One region of the Cupriavidus sp. 01L43 genome, then DNA from elsewhere that is predicted to be linked to it. Evidence: predicted binding sites of a transcription regulator. Region 1 holds the regulator's gene; the other holds the start of a gene.
What was found. Region 1 encodes NrdR, which represses ribonucleotide reductase genes. Its sites were predicted from a motif close to CACNANATNTNGTG; they were not measured.
Positions count from the first base shown of each region.

Region 2: a site for NrdR is predicted at 1,444-1,457, ahead of AC1DP9_RS25740 (ribonucleoside-diphosphate reductase subunit alpha). Genes of this name have one in related genera too.

Region 1 covers NZ_JBFTSH010000001.1:176,034-180,413, reverse strand. The annotation lists gene tolQ (protein TolQ) at 1-438, opposite strand, end outside; gene ybgC (tol-pal system-associated acyl-CoA thioesterase) at 435-839, opposite strand; ZMP/ZTP riboswitch at 1,050-1,150, shown strand; gene glyA (serine hydroxymethyltransferase) at 1,333-2,580, shown strand; gene nrdR (transcriptional regulator NrdR) at 2,716-3,183, shown strand; gene AC1DP9_RS00835 (GspH/FimT family pseudopilin) at 3,421-4,020, shown strand; gene pilV (type IV pilus modification protein PilV) at 4,025-4,380, shown strand, end outside.
Region 2 covers NZ_JBFTSH010000022.1:6,883-11,262, reverse strand. The annotation lists gene AC1DP9_RS25750 (sigma-54-dependent transcriptional regulator) at 1-574, shown strand, start outside; gene ampD (1,6-anhydro-N-acetylmuramyl-L-alanine amidase AmpD) at 567-1,163, shown strand; gene AC1DP9_RS25740 (ribonucleoside-diphosphate reductase subunit alpha) at 1,683-4,380, shown strand, end outside.

The DNA.
Region 1 (4,380 bases):
GCCGATGTACGGGCTGACCGAGCCTACCGATGCCAGGAACGGCAGGTGCGACTCGAGCACATCCATCTCACGCTGGTAGGCGGCGCGCATGGCGCGGCGGGCGGCGTCGAGCAGCGCGCCGGCGTCGTTGCTGCGCTCGCGGGCCTTCAGGAACTCGCCCATGCCGGACTCGAAGATGCGTTCGAGCGCGCCGGTGTTGTGGCGGTTGTTGACGGCGCTGTTATAAAGCGCCTGGAGATCGCCACCGGCCCAGAAGTCGCGCTCGAAGATTTCCGTCTGGCTGCGCGCGGCGCGCAGCGCCAGGTGCTTGCGGAAAATATAGGTCCACGAGAAGAGGGACATCACCAGCAGCAGCGCCATGACGGCCTGTGCCAGCAGGCTGGCGTGCAGCACCAGCGAGATAATCGACAGGTCTTGCGTGACGGTCACCGGATTCATCGAGCGTTTCTTATAGTTGCGAGAACAGGAGCAGGAATCGGGGCCGGACGAAATGTGTCTTTATCGACACATCCCACCCGGATCTTGCCGCTGGCCAGCTGGAGGTCGTCGCGCCACGCTTCTTGGGCGAATTGGACCGAGGCAGGCCCCACCCGTTCAATCACGGTGCGGATTTCCAGCTGGTCGTCCAGCCGGGCGGGCGCATTGTATTCCACAGCAGTACTGCGTACCACGAAGACCACATTGGACGTATCGGCAAGGTCCTGCTGACCGATCCCGAGCGAGCGCAGCCATTCGGTCCGGGCCCGTTCAAAGAATTTCAGGTAGTTGGCGTAGAACACCACGCCGCCGGCATCCGTGTCTTCCCAGTACACGCGCAGCGGCCAGACATAGTTCGGCATGGCCGGCATTGTAACGGACCGCAACGGCCCGCCGCAGGTAAACCCGCAGGAGAAATGCAACAGCAAGTTGCGAGCCAGGCGCCGCGCGGCTTTGCGGGAAGCTGGCCCGATGCACCGCCCGCCACATCCGGCCTGCCCTGCCCCCGCGTTACCCCCTCTGGCACCGCCTTGCGGCGCGGCGCGGCCTCGCGTAAACTCTGCGGCAACCATTCCATCTTGCGCGACTGGCGAAGTCAGTGGGTACTACCACGAGGAAGCGCAAGTTATCTGGCGTGAATCACAAACGCCTGCCGCTCGCCTGGGCAGCGAATGGGAAGCAGGGTGCGCCCTGCACCGGACGACCTCTATATATAGAGGTCACTGGTGCGGGACGCCGATGCCTTCCCCGCGCGCCCTAATCGCGAAGTTCTGCGAAACCCCCGAGATGTATCCCGATTGCCTGTTCGTATCCGAAAAGTGCATCGGCATCCCTTTTTTACAGACGAGTCACGCCATGTTTGAACGCAGCCGTTTCACCATCGAGCAGATCGACCCCGAAGTCTTCGCCGCGATCCAGAAGGAAAACCAGCGCCAGGAAGACCATATCGAGCTGATCGCGTCCGAGAACTACACCTCGCCGGCCGTGATGGCCGCCCAGGGCTCGCAGCTGACCAACAAGTACGCCGAGGGCTATCCCGGCAAGCGCTACTACGGTGGCTGCGAGTACGTGGATGTGGTGGAGCAGTTGGCCATCGACCGCGTGAAGCAGCTCTTCGGCGCTGAAGCCGCCAACGTGCAGCCGAACTCGGGCTCGCAGGCCAACCAGGGCGTGTTCTTCGCCATGCTCAAGCCGGGCGACACCATCATGGGCATGAGCCTGGCCGAAGGCGGTCACCTGACCCACGGCATGGCCCTGAACATGAGCGGCAAGTGGTTCAACGTGGTCAGCTATGGCCTGAACGCGCAGGAAGACATCGACTACGACGCGCTGGAGAAGCTGGCCCACGAGAAGAAGCCGAAGATGATCATCGCCGGCGCCTCGGCCTTCGCCCTGCGCATCGACTTCGAGCGGATCGCCAAGGTGGCCAAGGATGTTGGCGCCTACTTCATGGTGGACATGGCCCACTACGCCGGCCTGATCGCCGCCGGCGTGTACCCGAACCCGGTGCCGCACGCTGACTTCGTGACCACGACCACCCACAAGAGCCTGCGCGGCCCGCGTGGTGGCGTGATCCTGATGAAGGCCGAGCACGAGAAGGCCATCAACTCGGCCATCTTCCCGGGGATCCAGGGCGGCCCGCTGATGCACGTGATCGCTGGCAAGGCCGTCGCCTTCAAGGAAGCGCTGACGCCGGAGTTCAAGGCCTACCAGCAACAGGTGGTGAAGAACGCCGCCGTGCTGGCCGAGACCCTGATCGCGCGCGGCCTGCGCATCGTGTCCGGCAAGACCGAGAGCCACGTGATGCTGGTGGACCTGCGCGCCAAGCAGATCACCGGCAAGGAAGCCGAGAAGATCCTCGGCGACGCCCATATCACGGTGAACAAGAACGCCATCCCGAACGATCCGGAAAAGCCGTTCGTGACCTCGGGCGTGCGCCTGGGCTCGCCGGCCATGACCACGCGCGGCTTCAAGGAAGACGAAGCCAGCCAGGTGGGCAACCTGATCGCCGACGTGCTGGACAACCCGCACGACGAAGCCAATATCGCCCAGGTGCGCGAGCAGGTGTCCGCCCTGACCCGCCGCTTCCCGGTCTACGGCTGATATCCGGCCCACAACCGGCATCGCGCCTATCTATATAGTGCGCGTGACGAACGGCGCTGCCCCGGCAGCGCCGTTTTACCTTTTGCACACCGCGAGCGATAATGCGGCCCGGCATATATCTTCAGGTGGTCCGGCATGAAATGCCCCTTCTGCGGTCATTCCAACACCCAGGTGCTTGACAGTCGCGTCTCCGAGGACGGCGACACGGTGCGCCGCCGCCGGCGTTGCGAAGCCTGCGACCGCCGCTTCACCACCTACGAGCGCATCGAGCTCTTCTTCCCTGCCATCGTCAAGAAAAACGGCTCCCGCGTGGACTACACGCGCGGCAAGCTCAAGGACTCCATGCGGCTGGCCCTGCGCAAGCGGCCGGTGTCCGCCGAGGCCATCGACCAGGCCATTACCCGGATCGAAGAAAAACTGCTGGCGCTGGGCGAGAAAGAGATCGCCAGCAGCCAGGTGGGCGAACTGGTTATGCGCGAATTGCGCAAACTCGACAAAATTGCCTATATCCGCTTTGCTTCCGTTTATCGCAGTTTTGAAGATGTGTCGGAATTTCGCGACGTACTCGACGAATTTTCCCCGCTTACCCCACGAAAGGGGTAGCTACTTCGTAAAAAAAGCTGTCTAATCTGCACTGACCTCCTTCGGGTAAGGAGGCCGGATGGCGAGCGCGTGCACGGCGTAAACGGGGCCCGACAGAGGCTCCGGCGCAGCAAAACTCCAACGCGCCGCCCGTAGAAAAGCAAAAGAACAGTTCGATTTTTTGGACGGGAGTCACAAATGGGTCAGTCTTTCTGCCTTTGGGCAGTGGGCTTGCTGACGCCTGCTCGGCCTGCGTCCATGCCCGCTGGCATGGAGTCGCCGCGGCATGCCAGCCAGCCGCGCAGCCGCGCCCGCATCGGGCATCTCCACCGCTCTCAGACGCGCTTGATCGGCGGTTTCACGCTGATCGAGTTGCTGACTGCCGTGACGATCCTCGGCATCCTCGCGGCGGCGGCCATCCCCAACTTCCGTTCCTTCCTGCATAACAGCCGCATCGCGACGGAATCGTCGAAGTTCTTCACCGAGATCGAAGCGGCCCGCAGCGAAGCGGCACGGCGCAACAGCACCGTCACGATCTGTCCCGTGGGCACCGGCAACGCCTGCTCCGACGACTGGAACCAGCGGCGCGTGATCTTCGCCGATCTCAACGGCGACGGCGTGGTCGATCCCACGGACGACGTGCTGCGCTACAGCGACGAGCCGACTCCGACCCTGACCCTGGAAGCCGGCAACCTGGGCGCCACACCCGATTTGGTGCGGTTCCGGTCCTCGGGCGCCTCCACTTCCCCGACGGCCACCTGGCGGTTCTGTGAACGCAACTCCGAACTGCCCGGCCAGACCGTCAGCATGACCGGCAGCGGCCGCCCCCAAACCCAGCAGCAGACGCCCTGCATCTGACGCCATGTCGCCCTCCCCACAGAACGGCCTACCGAGACGTGCCCGCCCGGTTCGACTGCGCACGCCCACGCGCGCGCGCCATGACGGGTTCACGCTGATTGAGTCACTGATCACGATCGTCGTGCTCGCCATCGGCGTATTGGCGCTGGCCATGCTGCAGCTCCGCACGCTGGTCGATGCCCGCACGGCGTCCATGCGCAACATCGCCACCACCATGGCCTACAACATGGCGGACCAGATGCGCAGCAATGAGGTCGCCATGACGGCCGGCGCGTTCGACAAGCCGAATGGCGTACCGAACGCCGATTGCTACGCGGCCAAGGGGTGCACGCCGGCGGCCATGGCCGGGGCCAGCTTCGC
Region 2 (4,380 bases), on a different contig from region 1:
CCCGGCGCTGGCGCGGCTGGCGGCGTACCGCTTCCCCGGCAACGTGCGGGAACTCGAAAACCTGCTGGAACGCGCCTACGCCTTCGCCGAATCGGACGAGATCGCGGTGGCGGACCTCGGGCCGCTCGAAGCCGGCGTGGATCGCGCCGGCCTGCTGCAAGGCGCGCCCGTGCCCGTGCCGGAGACCGCGCCGACCGGTTATGAGACCTGGGGCAGCCCGGCCTGGTCGGCGGCCAGCCTGACGGCGCCGGAGGCGGGGGGTGCCGTGGCCGAGGCGCCGCCGCCCCAGCCCCAGCCATCCATCGATCCGATGGTCGATGCGTTGCGCGACGTCACGTTCCCCATCGACCTGCCGGCCCGGCTCGAGGCCCTCGAGCGCGAATTGATCCTGCGCGCGCTGCGCCAGACCGGCTTTAATCGCACCACGGCCGCGCCGCTGCTGGGTTTGAATTTCCGCCAGCTGCGCTACCGCATCCAGCAACTCGAGATCCGCGACGAACGCGAAGGGCGCGATGGCCGGGAAGGGCGCGACGACAGCGAATCGATGGCGGAAGGCGAGGGCCGCGATGGCTAACGTGGCCGCAGACTGGCTGCCAGACGCCGACGGCTGGGTGCCGGCCGCGCGCCGCGTGCCATCGCCCAACTTCGACACCCGCCCCGAGGGCATGCCCGTCGACGTGGTGGTGCTGCACAACATCAGCCTGCCGCCGGGCCAGTTCGGCACGGGCGACATCGAGGCGTTCTTCCAGAACCGGCTCGACACCGCCCGCCACCCGTTCTTCGAAACGATCCGCGACGTCCGCGTCTCCGCCCACTTCCTGATCACCCGCGAGGGCGAGTTGGTGCAATTTGTGGCGTGTACGCAACGTGCCTGGCATGCGGGCCAGTCAGCCTACTGCGGCCGCCAGCGCTGCAACGACTTCTCCATCGGCATCGAGATCGAAGGCGCCGACGACCAGCCCTTCACCCTGGGCCAGTACGACACCGCCGCCCGCATCGTCGCCGCCCTGCGCACGACCTACCCGATCACCGGCATCGCCGGCCACAGCGACATCGCCCCCGGCCGCAAAACCGACCCCGGCCCGCACTTCGACTGGGACCGATTCGCCAGACTGGCCGACGTGACGCCAGCGCTGCTGCCTTATCGACGGGGGGGTTCCTGACCCGCCGCCCCCTTGTGCACGATGCCTCATATTCAGGCATTCGCCCGCGTGACAGCGATGTGAAATCCCCACACTTGGGCCGCCTATCGGCGACTCGCCCCGATTAAAAAATTTTAGAAAATTTGTGCGGTGGCGCACGGGCCGCCGCCATCCCTTGGCGTAGCGCGGCTTGCGGGAATGTGGCGCCGCCGCACACCCCGTCCCCAGACCGGCATCTGACTTGTCAAGACTGGTCTTTCCGATTCATTTCACTATACTTAGCCCAGTTTTTCGCAGTGACCACTATATCTAGTGGTACTACCGGGGAACCGGCCGAGGTGTGAAGCCTGCGCCGCAATGGATTGCGACGCAGGCGCCACAGTAGTGACGCGGCCGGCGGTATCGCAAGAGTCCCTAGCAGAATGAACGCCTGTGCAGTTTGGTTCTCGCCCCGGCAAGGCCGGTGTCGAGTGTCTTCTGAAGCGCATTTTGCTAGGGACTTTGTCACTTCATTACAAGGGTTAAAACAGGAGTTACCTCATGCAAACGGCCCAGAACGAACAACAAAACAAGGGATCGGCTGGCGTTGTCGGCGCCGCCGGAACGTCGCAGCAGACCCCCGCCGCTGCCGGCGCCAACTATCAGGACTACAAGCTCATCCGCCGCAATGGGGCCGTGGTGGCGTTCGAGCCGAACAAGATTGCCGTCGCCGTGACCAAGGCCTTCCTGGCCGTGAACGGCGGCCAGGGCGCTGCCTCCGCGCGCGTGCGCGAGATCGTGGAACAGGTCACCCAGAACGTGGTGCGCGCGCTGCTGCGCAGCCGGCCGAACGGCGGCACCTTCCATATCGAGGACGTGCAGGACCACGTGGAACTGGCGCTGATGCGCTCGGGCGAGCATGAAGTGGCCCGTGCCTACGTGCTGTATCGCGAGAAGCGCACCCAGGAGCGCGCGCAGGCCAATGCGCAGACCGTGGCGCGTGTGCAACAGGGCGTGGCCTTCAACGTGAACGACAACGGCGTGAGCCGCGTGCTGGATCTGGCCGCGCTGCACGAGTTGATCGACACCGCCTGCAGCGGCCTGGGCAACGGCGTGAGCGCCGAGCCGATCCTGAAGGAAACGCTCAAGAACCTGTACGACGGCGTGCCGCTGAGCCAGGTGTACGACTCCGCCATCCTGGCCGCGCGTACCCTGATCGAGAAGGACCCGGACTACAGCCAGGTCACCGCCCGTATCCTGCTGCACACGATCCGCAAGGAAATCCTCGGCGGCGAAGTGACGCAGGCCGAGATGGGCTCGCGCTACGCCGAGTACTTCCCGAAGTTCATCGCCCGCGGCATTCAGGCCGAACTGCTGGACGAAAAGCTGGCCACGTATGACCTGGCCCGCCTGGGCGCGGCGCTGGACGCCTCGCGCGACTTCCAGTTCAACTACCTCGGCCTGCAGACGCTGTACGACCGCTACTTCCTGCACGTGGAAGAGCAGCGCATCGAAATGCCGCAGGCCTTCTTCATGCGCGTGGCCATGGGCCTGGCGCTGGAAGAGCGCGACCGCGAAGCCCGCGCCATCGAGTTCTACCAACTGCTGTCGTCGTTCGACTTCATGTCGTCCACGCCCACGCTGTTCAACTCGGGCACGCGCCGCTCGCAGCTCTCGTCGTGCTACCTGACCACGGTGTCGGACGACCTGGAAGGCATCTACGAAGCCCTCAAGGAAAACGCGCTGCTGTCGAAGTTCGCCGGCGGCCTGGGCAACGACTGGACCAACGTGCGCGCGCTGGGCTCCCACATCAAGGGCACCAACGGCAAGAGCCAGGGCGTGGTGCCGTTCCTGAAGGTGGTGAACGACACGGCCGTGGCCGTGAACCAGGGCGGCAAGCGCAAGGGCGCCGTCTGCGCCTACCTGGAGACGTGGCACCTGGACATCGAGGAATTCCTCGAACTGCGCAAGAACACCGGCGACGACCGCCGCCGCACCCACGACATGAACACGGCCAACTGGATTCCGGACCTGTTCATGAAGCGCGTGATGGAAAACGCCGAATGGACGCTGTTCTCGCCCGCCACCTGCCCGGACCTGCATGACAAGGTCGGCAAGGCGTTRGAGCAGGCCTACGTCGCCTATGAAGCCAAGGCTGCCAGCGGCGAACTGAAGCTGTTCAAGAAGGTGCCGGCCATCCAGCTCTGGCGCAAGATGCTGGGCATGCTGTTCGAGACCGGCCATCCGTGGATCACGTTCAAGGATCCGTGCAACATCCGTAGCCCGCAGCAGCACGTGGGCGTGGTGCACAGCTCCAACCTGTGCACGGAAATCACGCTGAACACGAACGAGAGCGAAATCGCCGTGTGCAACCTGGGTTCGGTGAACCTGGTGGCCCACCTGAAGCAGGAGGCCGACGGCACCCACGTGCTCGACCACGCCAAGCTCCAGAAGACCATCCGCACCGCGATGCGCATGCTCGACAACGTGATCGACATCAACTACTACGCGGTGGACAAGGCGCGCAATTCGAACCTGCGCCACCGCCCGGTGGGCATGGGCATCATGGGCTTCCAGGACTGCCTGCACGTGCTGCGCACGCCGTACTCCAGCGACGCCGCCGTGAAGTTCGCCGATACGTCGATGGAAGCGGTCTGCTACTACGCCTACGAGGCATCGAACGAGCTGGCGCAGGAACGTGGCCGCTACAGCACCTACGAGGGTTCGCTGTGGGACCGTGGCATCCTGCCGCAGGACTCGCTCAAGCTGCTGGCCGACGAGCGCGGCGGCTACCTGGAAGTGGACATGTCCTCGTCGATGGACTGGGACAGCCTGCGCGCCAGCATCAAGCAGCACGGCATGCGTAACTCGAACTGCATCGCGATCGCCCCGACCGCGACCATTTCGAACATCATCGGCGTGTCGGCCTGCATCGAGCCGACCTTCCAGAACCTGTACGTGAAGTCGAACCTCTCGGGCGAGTTCACGGTGGTCAACGACTACCTGGTGCGCGACCTCAAGGCACGCGGCCTGTGGGACGAAGTGATGGTGGCGGACCTGAAGTACTTCGATGGTTCGCTGGCCCGCATCGACCGCATTCCGCAAGACCTGCGCGACATCTACGCCACGGCCTTCGAGGTGGAGCCGAGCTGGCTGGTGGAGGCCGCGAGCCGCCGCCAGAAGTGGATCGACCAGGCCCAGTCGCTGAACATCTACATGGCTGGCGCGTCGGGCAAGAAGCTGGACGATACCTACAAGC